DNA from 3 places in the Brevibacillus nitrificans genome. Region 3 is predicted to be linked to each of the others. Evidence: riboswitches for the same ligand, from Rfam matches in the RefSeq annotation. Region 3 holds a riboswitch; each other region holds the start of a gene.
The links. Region 3 has a riboswitch for lysine ahead of dapD (2,3,4,5-tetrahydropyridine-2,6-dicarboxylate N-acetyltransferase). Riboswitches for the same ligand answer to the same signal wherever they lie in the genome.
Positions count from the first base shown of each region.

Region 1: another riboswitch for lysine. It lies ahead of EDM59_RS17045 (aspartate kinase); the one in region 3 lies ahead of dapD (2,3,4,5-tetrahydropyridine-2,6-dicarboxylate N-acetyltransferase).
Region 2: another riboswitch for lysine. It lies ahead of EDM59_RS26410 (transporter substrate-binding domain-containing protein); the one in region 3 lies ahead of dapD (2,3,4,5-tetrahydropyridine-2,6-dicarboxylate N-acetyltransferase).

Region 1 is NZ_RHHU01000010.1:729,353-740,202, reverse strand. Features, by position in the region: gene EDM59_RS17080 (MDR family MFS transporter) at 47-1,633, shown strand; gene EDM59_RS17075 (winged helix-turn-helix transcriptional regulator) at 1,675-2,031, opposite strand; gene EDM59_RS17070 (MFS transporter) at 2,210-3,376, shown strand; gene sdhB (succinate dehydrogenase iron-sulfur subunit) at 3,451-4,200, opposite strand; gene sdhA (succinate dehydrogenase flavoprotein subunit) at 4,221-5,972, opposite strand; gene EDM59_RS17055 (succinate dehydrogenase cytochrome b558 subunit) at 5,991-6,602, opposite strand; gene EDM59_RS17050 (DUF2507 domain-containing protein) at 6,924-7,370, shown strand; gene EDM59_RS17045 (aspartate kinase) at 7,455-8,696, opposite strand; lysine riboswitch at 8,980-9,167, opposite strand; gene uvrC (excinuclease ABC subunit UvrC) at 9,253-10,850, opposite strand, start outside.
Region 2 is NZ_RHHU01000018.1:185,992-196,841, reverse strand. Features, by position in the region: gene ahpC (alkyl hydroperoxide reductase subunit C) at 1-466, opposite strand, end outside; gene EDM59_RS26420 (ParM/StbA family protein) at 1,039-2,235, shown strand; gene EDM59_RS26415 (hypothetical protein) at 2,245-2,574, shown strand; lysine riboswitch at 2,736-2,918, shown strand; gene EDM59_RS26410 (transporter substrate-binding domain-containing protein) at 3,028-3,870, shown strand; gene EDM59_RS26405 (amino acid ABC transporter permease) at 3,985-4,719, shown strand; gene EDM59_RS26400 (amino acid ABC transporter ATP-binding protein) at 4,741-5,481, shown strand; one part of gene EDM59_RS26395 (IS3 family transposase) at 5,542-6,488, opposite strand; one part of gene EDM59_RS26395 (IS3 family transposase) at 6,488-6,881, opposite strand; gene EDM59_RS26390 (cupin domain-containing protein) at 7,013-7,552, opposite strand; gene EDM59_RS26385 (alpha/beta hydrolase) at 7,789-8,433, shown strand; gene EDM59_RS26380 (DODA-type extradiol aromatic ring-opening family dioxygenase) at 8,461-9,243, shown strand; gene EDM59_RS26375 (hybrid sensor histidine kinase/response regulator) at 9,302-10,850, opposite strand, start outside.
Region 3 is NZ_RHHU01000001.1:137,788-148,637, forward strand. Features, by position in the region: gene EDM59_RS00665 (DUF3055 domain-containing protein) at 1-58, opposite strand, end outside; gene EDM59_RS00670 (MarR family winged helix-turn-helix transcriptional regulator) at 165-689, opposite strand; gene EDM59_RS00675 (DUF1885 family protein) at 872-1,300, shown strand; gene EDM59_RS00680 (glycoside hydrolase family 73 protein) at 1,428-2,066, shown strand; gene EDM59_RS00685 (DUF4912 domain-containing protein) at 2,122-2,484, opposite strand; gene EDM59_RS00690 (hypothetical protein) at 2,596-3,192, opposite strand; gene EDM59_RS00695 (N-acetyldiaminopimelate deacetylase) at 3,443-4,576, opposite strand; gene EDM59_RS00700 (aspartate aminotransferase family protein) at 4,581-5,792, opposite strand; gene dapD (2,3,4,5-tetrahydropyridine-2,6-dicarboxylate N-acetyltransferase) at 5,806-6,516, opposite strand; lysine riboswitch at 6,729-6,914, opposite strand; gene EDM59_RS00710 (flavodoxin) at 7,069-7,512, shown strand; gene EDM59_RS00715 (GNAT family N-acetyltransferase) at 7,596-8,144, shown strand; gene EDM59_RS00720 (EcsC family protein) at 8,119-8,970, opposite strand; gene EDM59_RS00725 (hypothetical protein) at 9,008-9,196, opposite strand; gene EDM59_RS00730 (hypothetical protein) at 9,252-10,850, opposite strand, start outside.

The sequences.
Region 1 (10,850 bases), on a different contig from region 3:
GTCCACACAACAAGAAGCGTTTCAACAAGTCTAGGAGTGATCGAAATTGGAAGAACAAATGAAAAATCGAGGCTTATTAATAGCAGGTTTACTCGTAGCGATGCTCTTCGCTGCATTGGACGGAACCATCGTCGGTACGGCGATGCCGCGAATCGTGGGTGAGCTCGGCGGATTGGGAGTCATGACGTGGTTGACCACTGCGTACATGCTGAGCTCTACAACCGTCGTCCCCATTGCAGGGAAACTGGCCGACCTGCTTGGGCGAAAATCCGTCTACGTGACAGGCTTGATTATTTTCATGGTCGGCTCGATGCTGTGCGGCATGGCCGAAACGATGAACCAGCTGATCTTCTTCCGCGCCCTGCAAGGGATTGGCGGCGGGATCATGATGCCGATGGCCATGATCATCATCGGGGATATTTTCACAGGTCAACAGCGTGCGAAATGGCAGGGCGTGTTTGGTGCCATCTACGGCCTATCCTCCATCGTTGGCCCACAAATCGGTGGATGGATTGTCGACTCCCTGAACTGGCGTTGGGTGTTTTACATCAACCTGCCCGTTGGGATTATCGCCACCATTTTGATTTCCATTGCTTTGAAAAGCTTTAAAGCCTCAGGTCCTGTGAAAATAGACATTTGGGGCATGTTTACCATGATCGCCGGTGTCGTCAGCCTGCTGTTGGGGCTTACTTTCGGAGGAAAAGATTATCCGTGGGGCTCCTGGCAAATCCTCTCGTTGTTCGGCTTGGCAATCGTGTTTTTGACCAGCTTCCTGGTGATCGAATCCAGAGTCAGCGAGCCTATTTTGCCGCTGCGACTCTTTCAAAGCAAGACGTTCTCTTTGCTGTCCGGCATCGGCTTCCTGATGTCCGTCGGTATGTTCGGCGCAATCATGTTTGTCCCTTTGTTTATGCAGGGTGTGATCGGGATTAGCGCCTCCGAATCAGGTACCGTTATGATTCCGATGATGCTGTCGATGATGCTGACCAGTATTTTTGGCGGGCGTCTGGTCCACAAGCTCGGTTTGCGTACCCAGATGCTGATCGGTATGCTGACGATGAGCGCCGGCTTCTGGCTCCTTTCCGGCATGAGTCTGGATACAACGAAGCTGAGTGCGATGTGCTACATGGTAGTGCTCGGTCTTGGCATGGGTCTCGTCATGCCGCTGACCACGATCGCTTTGCAGGAATCGTTCCCCAAATCAGAGCTGGGTGTCGTTACATCCTCCAGCCAGTTCTTCCGCCAGATCGGTGGGACTTTTGGGATGACGATTCTCGGAGCCGTGATGAATGTTCAGTCCAGTGGTCTTTTGCAGACCAAGCTCGTTCCGTTTCTGGAAAAGCTGCCTGCCCAGTCTCACGAAATGGTGCAGCAGATGGAGGGCATGATCGCTACCAATCCACAGGGACTCTACTCGATGATGTACAGCCCTGAGACACTGGCGCAGATCCCCGCCGCTATTGGCGATACACTGCTGCCGATTCTGAAGTCTTCCATGGTAGACTCCTTGCACTACGTCTTCCTGTACGGGATGCTCTTTGTCCTGATCGGTGCGGTCTTGACCTTCTTCCTGGGAAAGATCACGATCAGCAAGCCTGTCAAAGACGAAGAGGATAAAGATGTGGCAGCCTAAACCAAAACAAAAGCCAGTAGCCCCCAAAAGGCTGCTGGCTTTTATTCATCCCTGTAACTCCCCCATTTTTGTCCCCATTTTTCCATTTCTTTTAAAGCAGCCTGAAAGTCGCTCCCCTTTTCCGTTAACGAGTACTGGACGGTGACTGGAACGGTCGGGAACACTTCTCTGTGTACAAGACCGTTTTGCTCCAGGTGCCGCAGCGTATCTGTGAGGGATTGCGTCTTGACGATCGAAAGCCTTCGCTTCAGCTCATTAAACCGCTGTGGTCCTTTCAATAGCTCATCCAGGACGAGAAACGCCCATTTCGCTCCTAGAATCCGCAGTACGGCACATATCGGGGAATTTTCGGAGTCGCTTGCGTTTTGGTTGTCTTTTCTCGCATCCTGCTGCCCCATGATCGCTCCTCCTTAACTAACAAAAAGTTAGTTAGTCAATGTAGTTGGATAATATCCAAAATCTTTGCCTTCTTACATTATGTAATGACGTATTTTATACTGTCAATCAATGACAATCCCTGGTACCCTTCTTCAGCAAAACGAAGCGGTGTCCAGCAGAAAGAAGGCGAATGATATCATGAAACGCTCTATCCTATATGTACTCACTCTCGGCATTTTTTTAACGGCCACTTCCGAACTGATTGTCGGGGGGATCCTTCCCATTATGGCCGAAGACCTGCAAATATCCGTTGCTCTTGCTGGTCAGCTCATTACTGCGTTTTCCCTAGCCTATGCGATCGGCACTCCTATTGCGGTGGCTCTGACCTCTCACCTCGAGCGAAAAAAGGTCTTGCTCGGCGCTTTGCTCGTATTTATTCTTGGCTGTTTACTTGCCCTTTGGAGCACTTCTTTCCTGACGCTCCTAGGTTCTCGTGTCGTAGTGGGCACGAGCGCTGGCTTATTTCTCGTCGTCTCGTTCGGCGCTGTCTCCCGCCTGGTGTCACCAGACAAAATCGGAAGCAGCATCAGTACCCTGATTCTCGGGTTTAGTGCAGCCCTCGTCCTTGGTACCCCTATTGGTATCGCCATTTCCAATTCGATGGGCTGGCGTGTCATCTTTCTTTTTCTGGCAGTTCTCGGCGCAGTTCTTTTGCTAGTGCTGATCCGCTTGCTTCCGACCATGGAAGGAAGCCCCCCTGTTCCTTTCCGTTCCCAGCTTCAGCTCCTCCTGCATCCCGTGTTGCTCCTGACCTTTTCCTTCACCCTCTTTCGGGAATCAGGAATTTCGATGATGAACACCTATGTCAGCCCGTATCTCGTCCAAATCCTCCATTACAGCATCTCGGAAACGGGTCTTCTCATGCTCGTCTTAGGCCTGATCGGGGTACTTGGCGCAAGACTGGGTGGTCATGCCGCAGATAAATGGGGGACACGACGAATCATTCTGTTCTCCATCGTCGTTCTCGCCGCTTCATTTGGGCTGTTACCACTTATGGTTACCAGTCCGATCATGGGAGCAGCCTTCCTGGGAGTTGCATTCGGTACCTTGTTCTTCGTGTCTCCCTCTATTCAGACCTATTTGATTCAGCTGTCCCCCGCATCCGCCGATCTGCTGCTCAGTGTTCACTCCTCCTTTATTCAGCTCGGACTGGCGAGTGGTGCTGCGATCGGTGGCCTCTTGATTCATACGACTGCTACAGTCGCCTACAATCCTTGGGGAGCTGGCCTGTTTCTCACTATCGGGCTCGGGTTCATTCTGGTCGCCTTTTCCAAGCAAAAGCAGGCTCAGATCGTTTCTGGCTAATCTCTTCTGCTCCCCCTCCCAAACAAAAAGCGTGCAACCCGCTATCCGGATTGCACGCTTTTTTGGTCACGCGATTACGAGAAGAAGAATTTCTTCACAGCGTGTTTGGTTGTTTCTTTGTTCATGTGAGCGATCGAAGTTGTGAGCGGAATGCCTTTCGGGCAAGCCTGTACGCAGTTTTGCGAGTTACCGCAATCACCGATACCGCCATCTTCCATCAAAGCTTCCAGACGCTCATGTCTGTTCATTTTACCAGTTGGATGCTCGTTGAACAGGCGAACTTGGGAAATCGCGAAAGGACCGATGAATTCGGATTTCGCATTTACGTTCGGGCAAGCTTCCAGACATACACCGCAAGTCATGCATTTGGACAGCTCATACGCCCATTGACGATCAACCTCAGGCATACGTGGACCAGGACCGAGGTCATGTGTACCATCGATTGGGATCCATGCTTTTACGCGTTTCAGTGCGTCGAACATACGGCTGCGGTCAACGGACAGGTCACGTTGTACCGGGAATGTGCTCATAGGTTCGAGACGGATCGGCTGTTCGAGTTTATCGATCAACGCAGAGCAAGCTTGGCGTGGTCTTCCGTTGATGACCATCGAGCACGCACCACATACTTCTTCCAGGCAGTTCGATTCCCAGTTTACCGGAGCCGTTTTTTGGCCTTGTGCTGTCAAAGGATTACGCTGAATTTCCATCAGCGCCCCGATGACGTTCATGTTCGGACGGTAAGGAATTTTGAACTCTTCCTTGTACGGAGTGCTGTCAGGGCTATCTTGACGAGTAATAATCAGATGTACTAATTTTTCTGCCATGATCAGTTACCTCCTATCTATTAATGCTTTGTCGTATAGTCACGCTTACGTGGCGCGATCAGGGAAACGTCGATTTCTTCGTAGTAGATTTCTGGCGCAGTTGTTTCTGCATTGAACTTCGCCATAGTAGTCTTCATGAAGTTCTCGTCATCACGCTCAGGGAAATCTGGTTTGTAGTGAGCGCCACGGCTCTCGTCACGCTTGAGCGCACCGATCGTGATCGCACGGGACAGAACCAGCATGTTCCACAGGTGACGGGTAAACGCTGCACCCGAGTTGCTGAATTTGTTTGTATCGTTGATGTTGATATTTTTGTAGCGTTCCATCAGCTCTTGGATTTTGTCGTCTGTTCTTTGCAGACGATCGTTGTAACGTACAACGGTTACGTTGTCCGTCATCCACTCACCCAGTTCTTTATGGATCAAGTAAGCATTTTCGGTACCATCCATTTTCAGGATGCTATCGTATTTCGCTTGCTCTTTGTTGGTGAAGCCATCGAAGAGTGTAGAGGACAGATCATCTGCGGACTGCTTCAGACCTTCGATGTACTCGATTGCTTTTGGACCTGCTACCATACCGCCGAAGATCGCGGACAGGAGGGAGTTTGCACCCAGACGGTTCGCACCGTGTTGGGAATAATCGCACTCACCTGCTGCGAACAAGCCAGGGATGTTGGTCATTTGGTTGTAATCTACCCACATACCGCCCATGGAATAGTGAACAGCAGGGAAGATTTTCATTGGAACTTTGCGCGGGTCATCCCCTACGAATTTCTCGTAGATCTCGATGATTCCGCCCAATTTAACATCGAGCTCTTTTGGATCTTTGTGAGACAGGTCGAGGTACACCGTGTTTTCGCCGTTTACACCCAGCTTCATGTCTACGCACACGCTGAAGATTTCACGTGTTGCGATGTCACGAGGTACCAGGTTACCGTACGCTGGATATTTTTCCTCCAGGAAGTACCAAGGTTTACCGTCTTTATATGTCCATACGCGTCCACCTTCACCACGAGCAGACTCGGACATCAGGCGGAGCTTGTCATCGCCTGGGATCGCTGTCGGGTGAATCTGGATCATTTCGCCGTTCGCGTAGATTACGCCTTGTTGGTAAGCTGCAGATGCTGCTGTACCTGTGTTGATGATCGAGTTGGTCGATTTACCGAAGATGATACCAGGTCCGCCAGTCGCCAGGATAACGGCATCCGCGCGGAAGGATTGAATTTCGCCGGAACGCATGTTTTGCGCCGTGATCCCTTTACAGGTACCGGTATCGTCCAAAACAGCTCCGAGGAAATCCCAATATTCATACTTGGTAACCAGACCTTCTGCTTCGTAGCGACGTACTTGCTCGTCCAAAGCATACAAGAGCTGTTGACCAGTGGTTGCACCAGCAAATGCTGTACGGTGGTGCTGCGTTCCCCCGAAACGACGGAAGTCCAAGAGACCCTCAGGTGTACGGTTGAACATAACACCCATGCGGTCCAGCATGTAGATGATTCCAGGTGCTGCGTCACACATTGCTTTAACTGGCGGTTGGTTCGCCAGGAAGTCGCCGCCGTAAACGGTGTCGTCGAAGTGAATCCAGGTGGAGTCGCCTTCCCCTTTGGTGTTTACCGCGCCGTTAATTCCGCCTTGGGCACAAACAGAGTGAGACCGTTTCACCGGAACCAGGGAGAAAAGCTGGACGGGAACGCCTTTTTCTGCTGCTTTGATGGTAGCCATCAAGCCGGCCAAACCACCACCGACAATGATTAGTTTACCTTTTGCCATAATGAAGTCCCCCTATCCCTATACAATGAAAGCTGACATCGCACGCAAGCCGATGTAAGTCACAACTACGAATACGATCAATGTGAAGTAAGTAGCGATACGTTGGGAACGTGGTCCAACTGTAATACCCCAGTGAACCAGGAACGACCAGATACCGTTAGAGAAGTGGAAAACAGTGCTGATGATACCGATGGTGTAGAACACGATCATTGCAGGGCTGCTGAAAATGTTCGCCATCATATCGAAGTCTACGGTTGCTCCCATTGCTTTAGCAATGCGGGTTTCCCATACGTGCCAAACAATGAAAATGAGCGTAATGATACCTGTTACCCGTTGCCACAGGAACATTTGGTTCCGGAAGTAGCCGAAGTTCCCTACATTTTGCTTTGCCTGGAAAGCAATGTAGATACCGTAAATCGCGTGAAACAGGATCGGGATGTAGATGAAAACGAATTCAACTACAAGAAGAATTGGAACGGATTCAATCGCGCCGACCGTAGTGTTGAAGGCTTCCGCTCCGCGGGTTGCTTGATAGTTTGCTGTCAAGTGGAACAGCAGGAACAGCCCGATAGGAAATAATCCGAGAAGTGAGTGTAGCTTGTGACTGAGAAAGCTATTGCCTTTCGCCATACTATGGTCCCCCTTTCAATGTATGTAACGCTCTTTTAATAGACCTTTCCCCCATATCCTAACCCATTGGATCATCCATTAGACATGACATAGTTCTCTCCACCACAATGTCTATATGCGTCGAAATGTGTCAGAACACGAAAAAAAGTTGGGCAAAACTTTGACCAAAACAATTGTACTCCTGTACTCGGGGAGCGTCAAGACAGTTAATAGACTAAATCCATTGATAGATCATACTTTTCTATCGGCGTTATTTTCCTATTATTCTGTCATAACAAAAGCAGGTTCCTCATAATCTAGTACAGACAGGAGGGAAGCAGAATGAAAGAGACGGATCAACTGTCCGCTTTACTGCCGCAAAAGTCTATCGCATATGCCGAACGCATGAACATGCCCTATCTCGGCTATCACGTCTTGCGAGAAGCACTCACCCACACCTTGCTCGGTGAAAGCGAAAGCCCTATCCTTTATTGGCTCGGCAAAGACATCGGAGGGAAGATTCCCATCCAATCGGCAAACGGGATCATTATGCCCTTTATACGGCTAGGCTTGGGACAGCTCGACTTGTTGGAAGAGTCGGAATCACGCATCCTCTTCAAGCTCTCTCACGCTATCTTCCCCTATATGTCCGAGCAGCGAAAAAGCCGCGCTCTTTCGCTAGAATGCGGTATCGTCGCAGGGGCGGTCGAACAGTGGAGAGGGAAGGAAACGACTGCTCAGCTCTTGCTGGAAGGCGAGAGTGAAATACGCATTGAGGCATCCCATTAAAATCCTCGATGGCATCAAACATGGGAAACCCCTCTTCCCAGACAGGGAAGAGGGGAGTATAGCCGCATCGCCGAATTCAAAAGCCTACAGTCCGTGTACGACAGCGGTTTCGGCTACGTCCAGTCCGTAAGCCGAATGCAGGCTGCGAACAGCGAGTTCTGTCAAATGAGCTGGAATCACGCATGAAACCTTGATATCAGAAGTGGATACCATTTTAATAGAAATTTCTTGTTCAGCCAAAACGCGGAACATTTCAGCTGCAACACCTGGATTGTTGATCATGCCGGAGCCGACGATCGATACTTTCGTCAAGCCTTCTTCATGATCCACCTTTTCAAAGCCGAGCGTTTCCTGATGGGCTGCCAGGGTATCCAGCGCCTTCTTCAAATCATCGGATGCGCACGTAAACGAGATGTTCGTTACGGCTGCATCGTAGGAGCTTTGAATAATAATGTCTACATTGACTTGATGATCTGCCAGTGTATTGAAAAGGCGAGAGAGGGTTCCTACTTTCGCAGGCATCCCGACAACCGTAATTTTCGCAACATCTTCATCGTGAGCGACTCCACTTACCACTCTTCCTGTTTCCATGTTGGCAACCTCCTCTACGTACGTACCATCTTCAGCGGTAAAGCTGGAGCGGACCACCAGCCGTACCTTGTATTTTTTTGCGGCTTCTACTGAACGCGGATGCAGCACACCAGCTCCGAGATTCGCCAGCTCCAGCATCTCGTCATAGGAAATGCTGTCGAGCTTGCTAGCTGCCGGAACGACGCGTGGATCAGCCGTGTACACACCGGACACGTCTGTAAAAATCTCGCATTTCTCAGCATTCAAGCTGGCTGCTAAAGCCACTGCTGACGTATCCGAACCACCGCGGCCGAGCGTAGTGATCTCGCCCTCTTCACTGAGGCCCTGGAAGCCTGCCACGATAACGACGCGGCCACGCCCCAGCTCCGACTGAATGCGGGCGGCATCAATTTGCTGGATTCGCGCTCTCCCGTGAATCGATTCCGTGGTGATACCGGCCTGCCAGCCAGTCAGCGAAATGGCATCGTAGCCTTTCGTATGCAAAGCCATCGACAAAAGCGCGATGGATACCTGCTCCCCCGTGGTCAACAGCATATCCATTTCCCGCTCCGACGGGTAAGCCGTAATTTGCTTGGCCATATCCACCAAGACATCTGTGGATTTTCCCATGGCAGAGACTACCACAACGACATCGTGTCCCTCTTCTTTATAGCTGATAATCCGGTCCGCTACTCGCAAAATACGCTCAATGGTACCAACGGAGGTGCCTCCGTATTTCTGCACGATCAACCCCATGCTGGCTTCTCTCCCTTTTCCTATTCTCTCGTTTCCTATATGGTTTCGTATGGTTTCTATTTTTTCTACATGCGTATTATTACATTTACGCCATTTCCTGACATTTTCCTGTTCTGATCAGGCAGACTATTCATGAAGTTATGACATTCGCAATTAGTAAAAAAGACACCGACGAGGATAGCACCTGCCGCTGTCTATTGTTTCGACATCCCGGTTCCTCCCTTCCAATACACGCGGACAGCAAAGCATGACAAAACCATTCATCATGACTCACACTGACACACCGTGAGATAGCTCTCCATCTGGCAACTGGTGATTGCGCAGATGACAGTCCTGCATTTGTTCAATGCAGACCCAGCATGGAGAGAGGCGGGTCCATCTCCACACTTCGGCGAATTCCCCTTTCCCATACCCTTCTCAGATTCCCGATCTCAGGGAGGTACTCTTGGTTTTCGCGCCTCTACCTCACTCCATAATGGAAGTGAGGCTTACTATTCTGTTTGAATCGCATTATATCATGCGAATGCGTGAGGTTCAATTCCTTTTTGTCAGCCTATTACGATTCCAGCTTGCGCAAATGTGAAATGATCTCTTTTGCGAGCTTGTCGCCAATCCCCAGCTGCCTGAAGTCTTCTACCGTAGCTTCCCGCATTTTTTTCAAGGAGCCAAAGTGAGTGAACAGCAGCTTGCGGCGCTTTTCCCCGATTCCCGGGATTTCGTCGAGCTGCGAGGACAGCATCGTTTTCGAACGCGACTGACGATGAAACGTAATGGCAAACCGGTGCACCTCGTCTTGTACGCGCTGCAGCAAGTAAAACTCATAGCTGTCGCGCTTGAGCTCTACCGGTTCAGGTGGATCACCGAACATCAGCTGTGCGGTTTTGTGCTTTTCATCCTTGGCGAGACCACAAACGGGGATGTAAAGGCCCAGCTCATTTTCCAGCACGTCCATAGCCGCGCTTATTTGGCCCTTTCCGCCGTCGATCACAATCAGGTCAGGCATACGGCCATCTTCCTTCAAAAGGCGCGAATAACGGCGTCTGATGACCTCACGCATGGAGCCGTAATCATCCGGACCCTCCACCGTTTTGATTTTAAACTTGCGGTATTCCTTTTTATCGGGTCGTCCTTCCGTAAAGACAACCATCGCAGACACGGGCTCCGTCCCCTGAATATTCGAGTTGTCAAACGCCTCAATCCGGTTTGGTGTGCCAATCCCGAGAATATGACCCAGGTTGTGAACAGCCTGAATCGTACGAGCATCGTCCTTGGACATCAGCGCAAATTTCTCCTGCAGGGCAATCCGCGCATTTTCCGACGCCATTTGCACGAGCTCGCGCTTTTTGCTGCGCTTCGGTGCGTGGACTTTGACACCTAGCCATTCTGCCAGCAGATCCGGGTCACTGCTCTCCGGAAGCAAAATCTCTTTTGGCAAGGCATTTTGCTTGTCGTAGTAAAATTGGCTGACGTACGACATGAAGTCCTCTGCCTCGTCACCATAATAAGGAAAGGAAGTCGTATCCCGCTCGATCATCTTGCCCTGACGCATGTAAAAGACCTGTACGCACATCCAGCCTTTTTCTACTGCATAGCCGATGATATCCCGATCCACTGTATCCATCATGGTGACCTTTTGTTTTTCCATCACCGCATCGATGCTGATGATCTGATCGCGGAATTCCTTTGCTCGCTCGAACTCCATGTTTTCGGCAGCCTCGTGCATTTTTCCGGTCAGCTGCTGCTTCATTTCCTCATGCCCGCCATCGAGAAACTTGCTGATTTCCTCTACAAGCCGTTGGTTTTCTTCTTCTGCGACGTCCTGAATACAGGGCGCGAGACATTGCCCCATATGATAGTACAGGCACACCTGCTTTGGAATCGTCCGGCATTTGCGCAGTGGATAGAGCCGATCCAGCAGCTTTTTCACTTCGGAAGCTGCCCCGGCATTCGGGTATGGGCCAAAATAACGCGCTTTGTCCTTGATGACCTTACGTGTGATTTCCAGCCGCGGTTGCTTTTCATTCGTAATTTTAATGTATGGATAAGTCTTGTCGTCCCGCAGCATGACGTTATAACGCGGGTTATGCTGTTTGATCAGGTTGCACTCCAGGACCAAAGCCTCAATAGCCGAGGAGACGACGATATATTCAAAAT
Region 2 (10,850 bases), on a different contig from region 3:
GAGCTGCTTTCAGTTTGCTAACAACTGCGCTTGCATCGCGACCGATACCGCCAGCGTTGATTTCCAGAGCTTGTACAACACCGTCTGGGTCGATGATGAAAGTACCGCGATCAGCCAGTCCATCTTCTTCGATCAATACATCGAAGTTGCGGGAGATGGTGTGAGTTGGGTCACCGATCATGGTGTAAGTGATTTTGCCGATAGTCTCGGAAGTGTCATGCCATGCTTTATGAGTGAAGTGAGTATCTGTGGAAACGGAGTATACTTCAGCTCCCATAGATTTCAATGTTTCGTATTGGTTTTGGAGATCTTCCAGTTCAGTTGGGCAAACGAAAGTGAAGTCTGCTGGGTAGAAGCAAACAACGCTCCATTGACCTTTGAAGTTTGCATCAGTAACTTCTACGAATTCACCGTTTTTGTAAGCTTGTGCTTTGAAAGGCAGTACTTGTTTTCCGATGAGAGACATTCTGAAATTCCTCCTAAATATTTGTTGTAGAGAATTATTATTAAATGTAATAATTCTAACTTGATAACCATTATCACTCATATTCTTCTGTTTGTCAATGAAAATAATAATAATTTTAATTAAGAAGTAATTACTAGCTAGTCTTGATCATTTGAAGAAGGAATATACTTGCGATTTGGTCTTTTTTCATAGGCAACCCATCCCGCTCGAAGTAGCTATTCTATATAACAGAAATACTATTTACGAAAAGCTACTGACCTATTCAACGAAATGAATGATCTGAATCACGATAAGACGAGAGACGGGAAAGCTTATTCTCCGTCATTGGGCATGGAGAATGGTCCATGCCTTTTTTACTGGAAAAATGCAGATTTTATCGGCGATAGGTCGATAGTTTCTATTCTGGGGGGGACGGCAGGATAACGAAAGATTCCACTAGAATGATCAACCAACAGTGGTATCCAAGGTTCCGTAATAGAATGTGTTGCTATATGCCACTCGGTATTGCCTGGTAATGCGAAAAGGAATTCAACGTAACGCCAATGGAAACGACTCAAGAGGAGGAATTACGTATGCAATTTCACTTTTATGTAGGGAACGACAATGGGAATAGCGAGCATGACATTTTCGTTGACGGAAGGCTGATTCAGCAACCGAATGTGAATTGTGCAGTAGATGGACTTCCCTGGAGTGAAGAACAGTCTCCGGAAAGCATTATGAAAAACCTCCAGGATCAACTGATTGTCACCATTGATTCACCTTCTGCACGACCAGGAATGTATTACATTGGAAAGTTCGCGTTAGATAGCGGTGAGTTACTGGATACCATGCAGGTTGGGATTGATTACAAATATGATGTGGACTTGCCCATCGTAAATACATTGGGACAGATCGCGTCAGTAGCTGTACAGAAAGTATTTGAAGAAGACAAGGGAATCCCTGAAAATATCGACGTATTGGTGGATATGGCGACAGCGCTTCCGATTACTCAGCATACAGACGAAGCATCAGCCAGGTTTGAAAGAAGATTTATGGCGGGGCCTCACAATGTTACCGTTCACTTGGGGAAATTACGGGTGACCGTCAAAGTTATATTCGACTTTACAAAAGTAGTCCCTGAAGCGACGCCTGTAACCTTTGCCCTTCAGAAAGACGAGGAAGGGAATTGGAGAGAGGGCGATATTTTCAACGAGTTCGCCCAAGCCTATGCGTTGCCCGAAAACTTTAACGGCAGCTATTTTAAAGACAAACGGATTTTGCATACAGATATCGGAGACGGTTCTACGGAATATCCGATCACGGAAGGGAATAAGCTTCTGCGGCAATTCGTGCATGGAAGCAATCACGGAGCGGGCTATGCCATTGAAGAAGCTTTAGATGAATTCAATCGACTGATTCATTTGCCAGATAGTCCTCGACAATTCTTTAGTGACGTCATAAAAAATCCGAACCATAAATACCATTCCAAGGCGATTAAGACCTTGCGAAGACCGCTCGAGGGACAGGCTAAACAAATCATTACGCATATCAGAAAGCAGCTGACAAAAGCGAGAAACGAAATCGACGTGATTTGTGTGTATGGCGGGGGCAGTATTCTCATGCGTTCCATTCTGCATCCAATGCTTAGGGAGCTATGCGAGGAGAGGGAAATCAAGCTGTTGTATATTCCGCCTCAGTACGCGGTGACGATGAATGCGAAAGGATTGGATGCCTTTGTGCGGGGGAAGATTTACGAAGCACTAAAGGAAAGAGCCAGACAAGCCGTTTAGGAGTGCGCCATGAAAAAGCCTAAAAAGCCAGGGGATAACATTAGTATTAAAACAAAAAAGAACGAATCTCCTCTTATTGTAGAGTGGATCAATTCCCAAACGAATTTGATGGATTCCATTCGCTATCTCATTGAAAATGAAGTGGTCGCGAATGGGATTCGAAATTTACAAAACCATATTCCAGCAGAAAGACAAAATGAGCTTTTGATTGCGAATCTTCCAAATGGCAAGCGATCAGAGGAAACCGTTCCCGTAAAGGAAGCCGCATTATGGAAGAAACCGGAAAAACGAATCCCCGATGATGACATTGATGATGAAGACATCGAGTCGTGGACATGAAGCTTTTCAGGGCCGTGCCATGCGAAGTAATACTTTGTATGAGCAAGTAATCCTTAGGGAGAGAAAGGACCATTTCCATTTACTTTCATCAGAAGTCAGGTTGACACAAGTAACGCATCATTGTACACTTTCAACATAATTAAATAAGACCTCACTTAAATCAGTGAGGTAGAGGCGCGATGTTTAACAGTCCTTTGCGGAGCTTGAGACGCTGTGATGCTAGGGAGAAGGAAATGTCGCCGAAGCTTGTAATATGCTCGGTATTACTTGCTGGGTCTGCAGTTAAGAGCTGCAGGACTGTCTCAATAAATTGTCCCGATTTATTGAGTTGTGCTATCTCATTTGGGTAAAGAGAGGTTTTTGGGTAACTGCGCATTTCACGCGGCCTGAGACAATCTCAGGTCGCTTTTTGCTTTGTAAAAATACTAAAATTTTTAAAGAGGGGTAATCATCATGAAAAAACAGTCTACATTTTTGGCAGTGTTTCTATCAGCAATGGTAGCTTTAGCAGGATGTGGTTCGAGCACGACGAGCAGTCCGGCAGCCGCACCAGCAGCGTCCGACAATACATTCAAAGTTGGTTTGGAAGCAGGTTACGCTCCTTTTAACTGGACGCAAATGGACGATTCCAATGGTGGCGTGAAAATTGACGGCAACGCCGAATTCGCAGGCGGCTACGATGTAGAAATCGCGAAAAAGATTGCAAAAGGCTTGGGCAAAGATTTAGTGATCGTGAAAACCGAATGGGATGGTCTGGTACCAGCTTTGACCTCCGGCAAGATCGATGCGATCATCGCGGGTATGTCTCCAACGGCCGAGCGTAAACAAACTATCGACTTCTCGGACAACTACTATAAATCCAATCTGGTTATGGTTGTGAAAAAAGGCGGAAAATACGAGGGAGCTACCTCGATCCAGGATTTCAAAGGGGCGAAGGTAACGGCTCAATTGAACACCTTCCACTACTCTGTAATCAATCAAATTGAGGGCGTCGCTCAGGAGCCTGCGATGGACAACTTCCCGGCAATGCGCGTGGCACTGGAATCCGGTATGATTGACGGTTACGTTTCCGAGCGTCCAGAGGCAGTGAGTGCTTCCTCGGCAAACCCTAACTTTGCCATGGTTGAGTTTAAAGATGGATTTAAAACATCCGAAGACGATACAGCGATTGCCGTAGGGGTACAAAAAGGCAGCGAGCTGACCGGCAAAATCAACGAGATTTTGAAAGGCATCTCCGAGGAAGAGCGCACAAGCATCATGGATGCGGCGATCAAGAATCAACCAGCAGCAAAATAACCCGACTCCCCAAAAACCGGCTGCACGATCCGCAGTCGGTTTTATCACGGGATAGGTCCAACATGTAAGGGCGGAGTGTAGCCGAGTTTTCTAATTAAGGAATGGAGGAGTAAGATGAGCTTTGAGTGGATTGTAAAAATCGTCTCCGATAACTGGCCGATGTTCCTGCGCGGAGCGGGGATGACCCTTCTCGTCGCCTTGCTCGGTACGATTGTAGGGGCCATCATTGGTCTCTTGGTTGGGGTCATCCGTACGATCCCTGTACCAGAACGCGGCCCTAAACGTGTGGTTCTCAAACTGGTTAATGCCATTCTCTCTATTTATATTGAATTTTTCCGTGGAACGCCGATGATCGTTCAGGCGATGGTCATTTATTACGGCTCTGCCTTGGCATTCGGATTCGATATGGACCGGATTTTTGCGGCGATCTTTGTCGTTTCGATTAATACAGGGGCGTATATGGCCGAGATCGTTCGCGGCGGTATCATTTCCGTTGATAAAGGTCAGTTTGAAGCGGCACAAGCCATCGGGATGAATCATGTGCAAACGATGTGGAATGTCGTCTTGCCGCAGGTGATTCGCAATATCCTGCCGGCAACAGGGAATCAGTTTGTCATCAATATCAAGGACACTTCCGTATTGAACGTGATTTCTGTTTCAGAATTGTATTTTACAACCAAGTCGATCGCCGGAAACAACTTCCGCTATTTTGAATCGTTCTTTGTCGCATGCGTCATTTACTTTATCATGACGCTGATCGTAACCCAAATTTTGCGCTACATCGAAAGAAAATTGGACGGGCCTGACAGCTATACGATGGTGGGCTTGGAGACAGCAGGCAAGAAATAACCGAGGAAGGAGGGCACAGACATGGAAACGATCATTGATATCCAGCAACTAAAAAAATCCTACGGGAATCACGAGGTCTTAAAGGACATCCATTTCTCCGTTAAAAAAGGTGAAGTGGTCACCATCATTGGTTCGTCGGGGTCCGGCAAATCGACGCTTCTGCGCTGCATCAACCTGCTGGAGAAGCCAAGCGGCGGCAAGATCATTTACCACGGGGAAAACATCCTGGATGACAAGCACGATATTTTTGCTTATCGTCAAAAGCTAGGGATGGTCTTCCAGCAGTTTAATTTGTTCAATAACCACAATGTTCTCGGCAATTGTGTGGTCGGGCAGATCAAGGTGCTGAAGCGCTCCAAAGAAGAGGCTGAAAAAGTAGCCATGAAATATTTGAAGGTCGTGGGGATGGACAAGTACGTGAATGCCATGCCGAAGCAGCTGTCAGGCGGTCAAAAACAGCGCGTGGCTATCGCCCGAGCGCTTTCCATGGAGCCGGATGTGATGCTCTTTGATGAACCGACATCGGCCCTCGATCCGGAAATGGTCGGAGAAGTCCTGAAAGTCATGAAGGAGCTGGCGGGTTCGGGTTTGACGATGCTGGTCGTCACGCACGAAATGGAATTCGCCCGGGAAGTATCTGATCGTGTGGTGTTTATGGACAAAGGCGTCATCGCCGAAGAAGGAAGTCCGGAGCAAATTTTCAATCAGCCGAAGCAAGAGCGCACGAGAGAGTTCTTGAAGCGGACCTTAAAGCAGGCCTGATGATAAAAAGGAGTGGCCCCATTTAAAATGTACCCTTTGTAAAGGACACTTTTAAAAAGTCTAGGCAGCTCTCAGTAGATGATCCCTGTATTGAACGGGGGTCATCTTTTTTAAATTCCATTGGTATCTATAGTGATTGTAGTACGTCATGTAATGCTTAATTTCACGTTTTAATTCTTCAAGACTCGTACATTTCTTAATCGAGGCTTCGTCTTTAAAATGACCAAAAAAGGACTCCTGAGGGGCGTTATCCCAACAGTTCCCTCGTCTTGACATCGATTGGCACAATGTAAGTTTCTTCACCAATTTCTGAAAATCAGGGTGAGTATAATGCGTTCCCTGGTCGGAGTGGATCATGGCATCTTTTGCCCTCTTAAAGTTTCGATTCTTTTTTAATTTGAGAAGGGTATCCGTAGCTAAGTCCATGGTGATACGGTCTGACACATGGTAGGCCAAGATCTCATTGGTCGAACCATCTTTTATCGTGGATAGATAGGCTTTTTGACCTTTGCCGTAATAGAGATAGGTGATATCCGTTAAAAGCACTTTCCCAGGAATATTTTGTTTGAATTTTCGGTTTAAAAGGTTGGGTACAACTCGGTGCTCCTGTGTGGCTTTCATCATTCGTCTATATGGATTTGCCTTTCGAATGGGACAAATGATGGCAAATTTCTTCATAATCCTCCGAATACGCTTCAAATTGAAGACAACTTGAAATTGACCCGCCAAGGTCATTTTAATTTGACGAGCCCCTTTCTTACGCCCTTTAAAATGGAAGGCTTTTAAGATGATCTCTTTTGCGATTTCATCCTTCTGGTCTTTTTTCTTTCTCTGTTCCTGCGACTTAGCCGAGAAATAATTATTATAATAACCGCTACGAGACACACTTGCTACTTCACAAAGATAACGCACCATATGTTTAAGTTGGTACTTTTCAATGACGGAACGGATAAGCATATATTTCTGGCCAGGAGGCAGGACTACGGGCTTTCCTTCAGCCCCCTTTCTGCTATACGAATCTTTTTTAACAGTTCATTTTCGGCTTTTAATAAGTTGTTTTGAGCCTCTAAACGAGCGTACTTTTCCTCTAGAGTCAGTTCCTTTTCACGAGGGCGTCCAGTGTTTTCGGTTCTACTGTCATGCAACCCAAGCAACCCGTTTTCGCGGTATGCGTTAAGCCATCTTTCTGCAGATGACTTCACTCTTTGTAGTCCAATTACATCCACATCAAACCCATATTCCTCAAAGATCTGTCTTGGAAATTTTCCTTTTTCGTATTCAACAATAAAAATACGCTTAAATTCATCGGTATAAGTAATTGACTTCGCACTTACTGATTTGATGTGAGAATTTCGCTTTAGTTGGTTCATCTCTTTTTCCGTAAATATCTTCTTGCTCATACTTTCCCCAGCCCCGATTTTTTTCTTAATTATACAGAAAAGTACCCTATAGGTAGACTTTTTTAACGTGTCTACTCTATAGGGTACATTTTACATTTGTGGTCACTCCTTTTTTGCGCACGGATCGAATACTAGAATACGTCATGCAATCCCGTATCCGAATAAACCGAGATCAAAACAACAGCCTTCTTATCCCCGATATTTTTCACGAAGTGCGGCACGCTGGCGTTCCAGCTGAAGGAGTCGCCTTCTTCCAAAATCATCGAGTCTTCCCCTTGTTCGGCAAGCACCTTTCCTTCCAGCACCAAATGGCATTCCTCACCCTCATGGGCATTGGCCTCGCCCATCGAAGCGCCAGGAGGGAACTCTACCAGCATCATGCGCAGTCCGCCTTTGGAGGTGACGTGCTCGATTTTCAGGTTGTTGTGGGTAGAAAAGGAACGCTCCGCCCTGCGAACGACGCGCATATGCTGTTCTTTTTCCAGCAGTAAATAAGGAAGCGGGACGCGGAGAAAGCTGGAGATGGTTTGCAGCGTCTGTATGGAAGGCGACGTATTATTGTTTTCGACGTTGCTGATAAATCCTTTGGAAAGTCCTGTTCCTTCGCACATTTGTGCGATGGTGATTTTCTTTCGATTACGTATGGCACGGATTTTTGATCCTATATCCAAATGGTCCACCTCAAATGTTTCCTGATAAAAAACTTAATTTTATCTTAGCAAAAATAAATTTGACAATCTACAGCTATCGTTGTTATCTTATAGATGAATAATATTCTTATTCAGAAACATTAAAAGGCATCTTTTTCTTATTTTTTTGCCCGGGTGTTTCCTAATATGAATGTAATATCCTTATTAAAAAACAATTGTTGTTATATACATCGTATTTGGGGAAGGGAGACGGCTAGATGAAAACGCCCATGATTTATGAGCTGCAGCGTCCGAAGACAATCGATCCGAACAAAAAATATCCAGCCCTTTTCGTGATGCATGGCATCGGAAGCAATGAGCAAAACATGCTGTCGTTGGTTCGTGGGCTGGAGGAGCAGTTCTTCATTTTCAGCATTCGAGGGCATTTGCCACAGCCGCCGGGTTATGCGTTTTTTACGATTCAGGGCTATGGGAAGCCGCATCGCGAGGTTTTTGATCAAGCCATCGGCAAGCTGACCAGCTTTATCGAATATGCGACGGAGCAGTATCCGTTGGAGCAAAGCCAGCTGTACCTGCTCGGCTTCAGTCAAGGTGCGATTTTGTCCATGACACTGGGTCTGACATTGGGCGATCGCATCAAAGGGATTGTCGCACTCAGCGGGTACATCCCGGGATTTGTAAAGGAAGAGTATGGGAAGAAATCGGTCGACCACATGAGCCTGTTTATCTCCCACGGCGAGATGGACCAGGTGCTGCCTTACGAGTGGGGAGTCGCGAATCATGAGTATTATCAAGGACTTGGTGCAAATGTTACGTTCAAATCGTACCAGGATGGGCATACCATTTCGATCCAAAATCTGCACGATTTTCAGCAGTGGCTGCTCGCATCACTGACCAAGTGAGAACCAATGACAAAGGAGAGGATTTCCATGTTTCCGTCCTTTTTTATCGCGCATGGGGCGCCCATGATCGCTCTGGAAAACAACGATTATACCCAATTTATTAATGAGCTGGGGAAATCCCTGCCAAGACCAAAAGCCATCGTTCTATTCTCCGCTCACTGGGAGTCGCAAACGCAGCAAGTAAGCGATGTAGACGAATTCAGCACGATTTACGATTTTGGGGGCTTTTCCGAAGAATTGTACCGCGTTCAATACCCGGCAAAGGGACAGAAGGACATCACCCAGGAAATTATTGGCCTATTTGAAGCGCAGGGAATCTCCTTTTCGGTGGATTCTAGCCGCGGATTGGACCATGGGGCATGGGTCGTCTTGCGATTGCTATACCCAAATGCGGATGTACCTGTGATATCGATGTCGGTCAATTCGCAGTTGGCTCCCAAAGAGCAGTACCAGATCGGGAAAGCTCTGGCAGCGCTCAGAGAGCAGGACATTCTCATTATTGGCAGCGGGGGGACGGTCCATAACCTGCGGGCGTTGAAGTGGGCAGAGGATAACGGGCTGGCGGACGACTGGGCACTGGCGTTTGATGAGTGGCTGGAAGGTCGTTTGAAGGCTTGGGATGTAGATTCCCTGTTTGACTACCGGGTTTTGGCACCAGCGTCTCAGTATGCTGTGCCTCCTTATGGCAGCGAACATTTTGTCCCGATTTTTTACGCAATGGGTGCGGCAGATCAGGAGCGTGAGGCGAAATTGCTCCATCGCAGTTATCGCTATGGCAACTTGAGCCATAGTGTTTGGCAATTCGGGTGATTGGAAAGCAGGTAAAGCAGGTAAAGCAGGTAAAGCAAAAGTCCCTAACAGGAAACCGTTAGGGACTTTTATTTTGCTCATCGCGATTTGGAATCAAAAAAGACACAATCGTTCCTTCATTCGGTTTGCTTGCAATGGAAAGGCCCTGTCCGTACAGCTGGGTCAAACGTCGGTGCGTATTTGCTACCCCAATCCCGCTTTTTCCTTTCACGGTGGTATCCAGCAGTTGAAGCACCGTGTCTTGATCCATTCCTTTGCCATCGTCCTTGACTTCAACCAGCGTAAAGCTGTTTTGCTGCGTAATTCGAATGGTAAGTGTACCGCCTCGGTTCCGAGAGAGAAGACCGTGCTTCACAGCATTCTCGACCAGCGGCTGAATCGAAAGGGGAGGAAGGAGAACAGAGATGTCCGGGTCCACCTCCCAGACAATCGACAATCGCTCTTCGAATCGCTCCTTTTCGATGAACAGGTAGGCTTGGACTAGCTCCAGCTCGTGGGAAAGGTCTACGAGTTCACCGGTATTCAGAAAGTGGAAGCTGATCCGTAAATAAGAGGCAAAGGCATCGCCTAGCCTGCGCATTTTCTCCGTATCGATTTCACTGAGCGCCATAATCGAATTGAGCGTGTTAAAGAGAAAATGAGGATGAATTTGTGCCTGCAAATAAGCCGCTTCCATGCGCAAGCGCTCTTGAATCGACTGCTTTAAGGTCGTCAAGGCTCGGATCCGGTACCGCAGCTCGAGGGCGTCAACCGGTTTGGTTACGTAATCGTTGGCTCCTGACAAGAAGCCGGTGTATATATCTGCCGGCTGACTGCGTGCCGTCAACAGCAGGATCGGCAGCTCGGAAACGGAATACTGCTCTCGCACGCGCTGCGTCAGCTCGTAGCCGGACATGTGGGGCATCATGACATCCGCAATCAGCAAATCCCATGGCTGGGTACCGAGCAGCTCCAAAGCTTCCTTTGCGGAGCTGACTGTTGTAATTGCATAGGGCTCTGCAGAGAGTATCCCGACTAGCACATTGAGATTGACAGGATCATCATCGACCGCCAAAATTCGAATGCTTACGTCAGACTGCAGAGGTGGAGCCAGCAAAGCGGCTGCCGCGACTTGGCTCATGGTTTCATCCGAAAAATAAAAGGCATCTGCCGCAGCTTCGTCTTGTACTGTCTTTTTATACAACGGACGCCGCTGCGGCGAAGACGAGTCAATGGAAGGGTCGGCGAGTGGAAGCTGGAAGCTGAATACCGAGCCTTCCTGTGGTTTGGATGCAACCGTCAGTGATCCGCCGTGAAGCTCTACCAGCTGTTTGCAGATACTGAGCCCGAGCCCGATTCCTCTACCGTCACTAATGCCGTGAGTGCCTTGCTCATAAGGGAGGAAGATGCGTGCCATGGTTTCCTCATCCATACCGACTCCGGTGTCTGCGACGCGAATGATGGCATGCTTGTCGGATGTCTCGACAGAAACGGAGATAGTGCCCTGCTCCGTGTATTTCAGTGCGTTGTGCAGCAGGTTGTACAGGATCTGCACGAGCCTTTTTTCATCTGCCAAAACAGGTGGGAGTGTTTCTGCGATGTCCATCTTCAGTTGGATCGGTTTGCCT
Region 3 (10,850 bases):
CTAGAAAACGTACATTGGCGTTCTCCGACTCCTCGTACAAGTGGTCGTAGTGCTCCATCAGCAATCCCTCCTCATCTGAAGTTTGGCCCCGAATATTCATTATGTAAATATTCGGAGTATTAATAAGTATACGCGAAAACCCACCTTTTTGCCACACCTGCTCCTTAACTGATCAAGTGCTTGGAATTCGGAATGCGATCTTCGCCTTCCTGAATCCAGCGAACCTTTTCTGCCCCGTGCAAGGATTGCGCGACAAAGGAAAGACATTCAAAGAATAACTCTACTACCGCTGTACTGTAGCGTTCCTCCATTTTCTCCAATGCATACGTCAAACGAAAAATAGATGGCACGCTTCTACGGCTGGCTTCGATGACCGATTTTCCTTTTTCCGTTGGATAAACATGGACAACACGACCATCCAACTCCGACTTTTCGATCGTTACCATCCCTTTTTCCATCAACTTCTTGATATGAATCACAATTGATGAAGGATGCCAGAAGGTCCAGTCGGCAATTTGTGTGACGCGCACGCCTTCGTAGCAATAGATGATCCAAAGGATGTTTAATTGCACGGAGGAATCCAGCTCCGCTTCCTTCGCTGCTCGCTCCCAGTCCTCTTTATTCACCACGTCGATGGCGCGCATAGTGTTAAGCGCTTCAAATACGTTTCTAATTGAGACCTCCTGCATAGGGACTATTCCTCCATGTGATTCTTTATCTTTCATGCATTCCAATATAAACAGTAATTATATTTTACACTTTTCAGAAAAGACGCGCAATTATTTTCGATTAAGAATTGGCGCATTGTCAAAGAGTGGAAGCAATGCTAAACTAAACGCAGACATTCTCGGTACTAGGAGTGAGTGCAATCGTGAAACTTCAATCGGCCTACATTTATTTCGTAGAAGGATCTACTGCTACGCACGCAGATATTGAGGACGTGAAGGCAAAGTTTACTCGATATGTCGACATGACAACCAAAACAGGCCAGCAGCTCGGCTGGTCATATGCCGAGGCCGCCTTTCCTTATACCCTGGAGGAACGAGCGGAGGGCAAAGGCTCCTGGTTCCTGCTCAAAGGAAAAGACCCGAACATGTACAAAGCGATTGTCGTCGGGGTCGGCTCCTCTGAAGAAAACGGACAAAAAAAGCACTACATTCAAATCTCACTACCGGAATCAGCTACGCACGGGGACAAAAATAAAGCCAATGAGTACTGCCGTTACCTGGCCAAGGATTACAAGGCCGAGCTGCATTTGTTCAACAAACGAATCCAGTATTTTCAACCGCGAAAACCATAGCACAACCACCAAACAGCTGAGTCAATCGGCTGTTTTTTCTTTTTTGTATCTCCCTTGCCCGTACTTTTCCATAAGGTAGTTAGAAAAGAGAACCTATACTCGTCAAACAAGAGAGGTGAGGTGACTTATGGAAGCGCAGGAATTCATTAATCTGGTGGCTGGTTCCGCCAGACAAACGTACTTGACGCATCACGTCCTCCCTTCCATTACCATCGCGCAGGCGATCCTGGAATCGGGATGGGGGAAAAAAGTGCCGATCGATTCGGCGACAGGCAGATCCTCCTATAACTTATTTGGCATCAAAGGGACTGGGACAGCAGGCTCTGTCACTGTCGTTACCAAAGAAGAGGTAAACGGGCAGATCGTTACGCAAACCGCTCAATTCAAGGCCTATTACAACTACCAGCAGTCTCTGGACGATCATGCCGACTTTTTGCAAAAGCCTTTGTACAAAAAAGTAATTATGGCTGCAACCCCCGAGGAAGCCGCAGAAGCGCTACAGAAGGCCGGCTATGCCACCGACTCTAAATATGCAGAAAAGCTAACCACCCTCATCCGGACATACGATCTGACCCAATACGACCAGTTTGCTCCCGAAGAGCCCTCCGGCTATCCCGCCTGGAAAGTCGACCTGGGAACGCGGGCTCTAAAGGAAGGCCTGCTCACTTCCCCTGAATGGCTAAGCAAGCTGGATGAGCCGATGCCTGTTTGGGCCGTACTCGCTGTAGCCCTTCGCTTGCTCGATAAACAGCGGCAAATGCCTTGAGTAACACAAAAAGACCCTCTTTTCAGAGGGTCTTCCTTATTCATGAGCACGTTGATCAAATCATTTGAGATCGCGATAGTGAAAAAAACCTTCCATCAACCATTCGAATGCCCAAATCAACACAATATTCCAATCCTTGCGTAACTCCGTAAAGAATCCACTCGGACGAACGGTGGTTGATATCAAAATCAGTGTAAAGGTCAGTTCCGTCATCGCGGATCTCTTTGCGGTCAGTCACATCGAAAAGGCGTAAGACAAAGGGCAGTTCGGCAAAAGGGATTGAAAATTTCTTTTCCACTTCCAGCTCAAACTCCTTCGTCATGTTCCACTCTGCCTGGATAGAATGATCATCCTTCCAGGCGATGCGTATACTCGGGCCTTCTACGTCTGTGGATGATCGCGGGGGATTTGTCTCCATTCGCTCCCATCGTTCCTTTCTTTCATGTACTCGCTTTCACCATGTATATCGGCTTTTCCACCTATTATACCATGTGAACAAGCCACGTGGGAACGCAAACAAGCTATTATTTTATCTTCCAACTGTAAACGTGTTCTCACCGACAACGACGTACGACTTGAATTGCTCGGTTTTCATCCGGACCTGAATCGTATACGTTCCATAGCTTTCCAGCTTCGTCGATACGAATGGCTCAGAAAAATAGAAGCTATTCGCATTTTGAGTGGAGTATTTCCATTCCTTCCCTTTGTCTACTTCTTTCCCTTCTGGTGAAATCAAGACGAGCTGCATACGAAGATCCTTGGCGACGGGCGCATTGTCAACCTCTACAAATGCATTAAAGGTACGCGGCACATTTTTATCGCTGTAGCCCTTGATCGGGTTGCTGAAAACGACGGTTTTATTCCGCGTTTGCTGAATCCCCTCTAACACCAGAATATTCACGTTTGGCTTAATAATTTCCATTTTCCCGGAGCCTTGATCGTAATTGGCGAACCCACCCATTTTATTGACCAAATCCTCCACCGAATTGGCATTGGACGATCCCATACTGTTCACGATACGTTCTCCGCCCATGAATACTCTCATGGAGCCTTCACCCAAAGCAGTGCTTCCTACTCCAGCCACAACAGTCAACGACAACAAGGCCGACAACCATGCTTTTTTCATGTCTTAGTCCTCCTGTATGTTTGCGCGGCAGCGCTTGTTATTCCGAATTTTTTCTTACTAGTTTATACGCCTAAACAAGCAAAAAGTTGTGGTCTTGCTCGAACTTTTTTCAACAATATCCACAGTATCCACAAGTTCAAAACAATCAGGAGGAAAGACTTATGCACAAGAGATGTGAATAAGCAGGAAGTACCCTTGACAACAAAAGGAGCAGCCTAAGCTAAGCTGCTCCTTCGTATGGAAAAACAGGTTATGGTCTCTCAGACAGCTTGGTGAAGTAACGTGAGACGAGATGGATCGCCACCTCGATCGCATCTTCACTAGGCTCGATCTTGGAATGATGCAGGCCGTATGGGGTATTGACGCCTAGCCAGAACAAGAAGCCAGGAATTTCACTGAGGAAGTAACCGAAATCTTCTCCGGTCATCGCTTCCTTGCAGTGAATCAGGGTCACGTCTGGGCACTCCTCGGAAACCCATTGCATGAACTCCTCCGTCAATGCCTCTTCATTGTAAACCTGGCAATAGCCGCAGCCATAGTCAATGGTAGCCGTGCACGCAAAGCCCGCTTCTATCCCCTTGACCAGTGCCTCGATGCGACTTTTTACCCGAGCCATGGATTCCATCGAGAACGTACGGATAGTACCTTCGAGTCTGGCCCGCTCTGCGATGATATTTTGCTTCGTTCCGCTCTCGATTTTACCGACAGTGATGACCGCCGAATCCAGAGGGTCGATATTCCGGGATACGATCGACTGCAGCTGCGTCAACAGATGGCTGCCAGCTACGACCATGTCATTTGCCTGATGTGGGAACGCCGCATGTCCGCCTTTTCCCACCAGATCCACAAACAATTCGGACGTATTGGCAAACAGAATGCCTGGCTTCGTCGCAATCTGTCCCACCGGATACTCTGGCGCGATGTGCAGGGCAAAAATGCAATCGGGCTTCCAAAGAGCGAACTCTTCACTTTGCATCATCGGCAAAGCGCCACCTGGGCCTTCTTCGGCTGGCTGAAAGAGAAACAGCAAATTGTCCGCAATCGGATGATGAACAAAATGCGTCACTAATCCAAGGGCAATCGACATGTGCATGTCATGACCGCAAGCGTGCATAAAGCCTTCATGCAGGGAACGGAAAGGATAGGACGTCTCCTCAGCTATCGGGAGCCCGTCCATATCTGTACGCCATGCAATCGTGCGCTTTGGATCAGTCCCTGGAATTCTTACGAGAATCCCTGTACGCCACGTCTGAATCTGAACACGGTCCTGTGGCAGTCCTTCCAAATAGCGGAGCAAATATTGCTGGGTTTTCACTTCTTGAAACCCTGGCTCCGGTATTTGGTGTAGGTCACGTCGAATCTGTACAAACGTAGATGTAGCCATCCGCCTACGCCTCCTGTGCCGGACTGGACGTTTTCAGCTGGCGCGCAAACACGGCAAGGAAGTGATCGACATCTTCTTTGGTGAGTGTAAGCGGCGGCAGCAATCGAACGATCGTCTTTTGCGTAACGTCGACCAAGATTCCTTCTTCGAGCAAATGGCTCTGCAGACGGCTTGCTTCTTCAGGCGTGACAGATAGCGGGATCCCAACCATCATGCCCTTTCCGCGCAAGGCTTGAAGCTGCTCGGGAAGCCTTGAACGCAAATCCTCCAAGCCAGACCACAGATACTCGATCACCTCAGCAACAGAAGAAGCGAAATCTGGGTCAAGCAGTTCGTCCATCACTGCATTCCCAAGTGCAGCCGAAAGGGGCGATGGAGCAAATGTCGTACCGTGATCACCTGGCTTGAACTGGTTCATCAGCTTCGTTCCAGCGATCACCCCACCGAGAGGCAATCCGCCACCGACACCTTTGGCGAAGAGAATCAGGTCTGGAGTCACTCCTGCATGCTGATAAGCAAAAAGCTTACCGGTGCGACCCATGCCTGTTTGAATTTCGTCCATGGCAAACAACATGCCTTCTTCCCGGCAAATCGCTTCTACTTCACGTAGGAACGATTCTGTGAGGGGAACTACACCACCGGATCCAAGCACGGGTTCCATCAAGACAGCTGCTGGCTTGGCTTCGCGACAGATGGCTCGAAGCCCCTCTGTATCTTCTGCGTCCAGCTCATATACCGGAAATGCTGGTTGCGGGAAATCCTGATAGACATGGGCTTGTCTGGTCAGACGAACCGCTCCAAGCGTGCGGCCGTGGAAGCTGTTGCGCAGAACAACAATTCCTTCGCGACCTGCCCCATCCGTTTTCGTCCATTTGTGGATCAGTTTAATCGCCGATTCAGTCGCTTCTGCTCCCGAATTGGTGAAAAAGACTTTACCCGCAATGGTGTTCTCAACCAATCGCTGGGCCAATCGAATGGCTGGCTGGTTGAGAAACACGTTGGAGATATGCAAAAACAGATCGCCCTGCTCATGCAAAGCTCTCAAAACACGGGGATGGGAATGTCCGAGCACATTGACCGCAAGCCCGGTAAACAAGTCAAGATAGCTTTTGCCATTGGTGTCGTACAGGTAGTTTCCTTCGCCTTTTGCTATCGCAATGGGCAACCGCTTGTATGTGGATACAATGTATTGTTCATCAAGTGAGCGCCAATCCATGTTCCTGCACCCCTTACAGCTGACGTAGCTCCTGCTTGATTTCTGTCTTGGAACGAGTTTTTTCGTCGATTTGTTTGATCACACGCGCTGGTGTACCCGCTACGACTGTGTACGGTGGTACGTCTTCGATCACGACTGCACCTGCTGCTACCACTGCGCCTTTTCCTACGCGGATTCCTTCGAGGATGACTGCATTCGCGCCGATGAGAACATCGTCTTCAACCACAACCGGCTGTGCTGATGGTGGTTCGATTACGCCTGCAATGACAGAGCCTGCTCCGATATGGCAGTTCTTTCCGATTGTGCCACGGCCGCCTACTACGACGTTCATATCGATCATGGTGCCTTCACCGATCACTGCACCAATATTGATCGATGCCCCCATCATAATAACCGCGTTGTTTCCGATGGTTACTTGGTCGCGGATGATGGCACCTGGCTCGATGCGGGCTTGAATGCCTTTGGTATCCAGTAATGGAATCGCGGAATTGCGACGGTCACTTTCAACTACATAGTCTTCGATTTTCTCAGCGTGTTGAGCGAGTACCGGCTCGATTTCTTTCCACTCACCGAACACCACGCCAGTATTACCTGTGATGAACGCTTTTGCACTCGCCCCAAAATCGATACCTTCCAAATTTCCTTTTACGTATAGTTTCACAGGGGTTTTCTTTTCGCTTTTTTGAATAAACGAGATAATTTCATTCGCATCCATCATGTTCACAGGTAGTTCCTCCTTTTAGTCAAAACCATTTGAAAAATGTATGGCAAAGGCCGCTTCCCAATACGTAAGGGCGCATCGTTTGCCTGATGTAAATAAGCATGCCACATACATCCTTATTTACTAAAAAACCACTTTCAAAACAAGTTTTCCGAAGACGAAAAAAAGCAATGAGTGCATGCGCCAACTCATTGCTTTCGATATCTCGGCAGCAAATCGTAAATAGCGCTCCACAAGAGCCAGCCGCTCTCGTGACAGGATGATCATTTTTTACGAGCACCCCAACCCTTGTTATTCAGGGGAATAACAAAAGCTTCGGCGCCTTAGCCTTTCCTTCCTTCCCTGCCCCCCGACAGATTGCGAAAAGATGTACTATTCCTCAGCGCACCTCTATTTAGACTAACTTTATTGATAATTTCACTTAACTCTACCAAAATCGCATCGGTGTGGCAACAGTTTCTGAGAAAGAAAAATCCTTATTGACAAAGAGAATCATTTTCATTAATTTGTATCTGAGAATGATTTTCATTATCTGATTGGAGGACATCGAATTTTATGGCAAACATTTTGATGGTTTACGCAAGCATGTCTGGAAATACGCAAGAAATCGCGGAAGCAATCGCAGAAGGCGTTCGTTCCACGGGCGCTACGCTCGAAATAAAAGAAGTATTTGACGCAACAGCACAGGAGCTGGAATCGTACGACGCGATTCTACTTGGGGCATATACGTGGGGAGATGGAGAGCTTCCGGATGAGTGCATGGATTTTTATGACGGCATGGATTCCATCAGTCTTGCCGGCAAAAAAGTCGCCGCTTTTGGTTCATGCGACTCCGCATATGAGCATGTCGGTGCCGCTGTAGATATTTTCTTGCAAAAAGCACGTGAATGCGGTGCGGAAACACCTTTGGAAGGTTTGAAAATCGAGCTCGCCCCGACACCTAAGGAAGTCGAGGTTTGCAAAGCCTTTGGCGTATCCTTTGTTGAGCTGCTTGGTTAGTTCGAACGCTCCCATCCTTTACAGCAGAAAGCGCATATGATAAAATTTCCCTCCCACATTTTTTGTTTGAGGAGGAAGAACCCTTGCAACTACATACGGATTCCATTTATTTGCGCCCTCTGCAAGAAAAAGACGTAGATGAGCTACTCGAACTGCGTGTACGAAATCATCCGTTTCTTCAGCCTTTTGAGCCGATTCGCCCTGCTTCCTTCCATACCCGCGAAGGCCAACAGGAGCAAATCGAACAGTCTATTCGGGATTTTGCCAATGATCGCGGCTTTGCCTTCGGAGTTTTTTTGCAAGAAAACGAGCAAATGATCGGAAGGGTCGCTTTATCCAACGTAGTGCGAGGGGTATGGCAGAACGCTACATTGGGCTACTTCCTCGATCAATCGCACAATGGCAAAGGGTACACGACACAGGCTGTTAAGCTCGCCTTGCAATTCGCTTTTACAAAAGCCCAATTGCACCGTGTTCAGGCTGGTGTGATGCCTCATAACGTAGGCTCGATCCGCGTGCTGGAAAAGAACGGGTTCCGCTATGAAGGAAAATCTTTACGGTACCTGAAAATCAACGGTGCCTGGGAAGACCATAACATGTATGCCATTACGGCTGAAGAGTGGACTTTGTAACGTCCACAGCCTCTTCGGCCTGTCTCAACCGCTCCAGGATGCGCCTCTTGCGGTACAGCATCATCCCCGCTTCGGCGACATCCTGAACGGTGGAGCGATTGAGGTAGGCACCAAAAAGGATTCCTGCGATTGGAACCAGCTGAAACAGCTTCTTCCACCCGAAATTCTCCGTATAGGTGACCACGACCTCTCGCCATCCCTGCAGCTGGGCCATCACATCCTTTTGAGCCGCCGGATTGTCAAACTGCGAAAGCTCTTCGAGAATCGCCTTTTTTCCGACGATATCAGAAGAAGCAAACTGCAGACATTTCACGACAAACAAACGCTCCCGCTTTTCCTCAGGACGATAGCCGTAGCTGAGCGCCATCTCCTGCAAAACCTTCAACGAGGTACCCAGCAAAAGCGGTATATCCAGAGCAAGCGTAAAAATGCCGCCGATCCCCGTAGTGGCCCCCTGTACAGTAGCAAACGTAGAGCGCGACTCACTCAGCTCTCGTGCTACATCATCCATCAGTTTTACTGGAGCTTGTGCTGCCACATAAGCCACCTCACCTGAGGGCTGTCCTGCCCCTGCCATTCGCGAGCGAAACCTGCTATACACCGCTTCGTCTTGAACCAGATACGATCCGCCTGTCTCCAAAAAGACAGCCATCTCGTCAACGGCTGTTCCTAGCTTTTCCCGAACGAAATTCGGCGTGATTCGATCTAGCAGAACGAAAGGAAGGCGTCCAAGCTTTTCCCAAAACCAGAGATCCTTTTGCTCGCTCTCCCATTTCTCCACTTCTTTTAATCCCTGAAGCAATTGATCCTTTGTCTCTATCCCCATCTGTAGCCTCCTTGGGAAAATCATCGTGTTCCTTATGTTACTCCTGCCGTTTCCACAAGCATTGATTGCGAAGGATCTGCTTTACGTATGCCTGCAGCTCTTCCGTCGAAGAAAATCGGGCAAACTCCTCTTTTTCTCTTACGATTCCCAGTTTAAAATGTTTCAGCTGTTCTCCTTCTGCACGAAAACCAAACTTCTCTAGGACCGCTAGCTGTTCCTCGGTCATGAAGGTACCCTCCTATTGGAAAAACCCCCTGCTGGGCAGAGGGTTCCGTACAAGTTTATTTGACTTCGATCTTCAGTGTCATTTTCTGTTTCTTTTCTAATACGTCGGTATCCTTTGTGTAGGATTTTCCGCCATAGGTGACCTGGCACGTACGATATTCCATTGTATTCGTAACTTCAATCGTGAAGATACCAGGCTGGCCAAGCTGTGCCTCGATCAATTGCTTGATGTTCAGCGAGTCACTGCCAAGATCGCCCGACCTGTCATCATCCTTCGTAGCTCGTTTTGGCTCAATGGTCAATAGCGTTTTGTCGTTGAAAGAGACTTTCACTTCATTGCTGGATTGGATCGTACCTCCAGCGCTTTCTTGCCTCGATCCCAAAAAGGTTTTGCCATCCTCCCAAACCAGATCAGGAACATGGATATATCTTCGGGCAGTTCTGCTGCTCTGATTCAAGATGATCCTCTTGGTCCCTTTATTTTCTACGTGGGTAGACATAAGCACCAATTCCTCGAGATCGTCCAGATCACTTATGGAATCGACAACAATATGGTCACCATCCGACAGCTGTTTTCCTTTTTTGGTCAAGAAACGCATCGGAGTCGGATACGGTACAGCACCGGAATCCCCTTGTTCACAAACCTTCGATGACGATACCGGGCGAGTGTCTTCAACGACCTGTATGTAACCACACCAGGATTGACGAGGCTCCCGCTTACTATAGTAATTTACTTTGTAACGTCCGGGTTTATATTCGGAAAGTTTGAGTGCCGTATGATCCCAGTTAAGTTTGGAAGCATCTACGATTACGTTATCTACAGCCCAAACACCTGGTCCTTCCTCATCGTCTTCCTCGCTGCCTACCTTGATATGGTCTGCAGCCGTTGCCAGCCAAATCAAGTAAACTGGGTTTTGGTAAAATTTCACGGTAGCGTTTGAAGAGTACAAATCACGTTCCTCAATCATTAAGGATGACTTTGCATTATTTTGCATCAGGACATCCATGTTCGCGGTGGCCGTTGTTGCTTGACATGCTTGCGGAGTACCTGGCACCTGAATCTGAAGCGTGGAGACTGCTTTCAACGGAGAATCATTTGAGCTTTGATTCGGCTCAAAAGTCACATTGATTGTCATACCCGCCAACATTTCAGGAATCGCCACTTCAAAATACTGCGAGTTTGTTAAAGTTTGCCCTGTTCCATTTACCCACCAATTACCAGGATAGGGCGAATAGAGCTGTAACGTACCAGGTGCCTGTGGTGCCATCAGCTTCTGATCCTGTGATAGCTTTTGACCATTTTCATCTGTTCCTTGGTATAACTCTGGTAACCCTACTTGTAGATTAGCTGACCACGAGGTTGCATTATTATCATCAGGTGTAAAGATGAGTTCATATTTTCCAAAAGCAAGTGAACCTGTTGAAAACGTGGTGCCTTTCGCCGACCTCATCTCATGCTTCGTCGATGAGTTCATCAACGTCCACTTTCCAGAAGCCTTACTGGAAAACTTTTTGGAGCCAACGACCCCGAAAATGGGTACGGTATCACCCGTAGGGATCGGCTCCCCAACGGAGTTGTCCCCTTCGTAAATCAACGGATAATTCTGCTCTTCTACCCGAAACCGTACATGCACCGTGCTTTTTTGCCCTTTCGC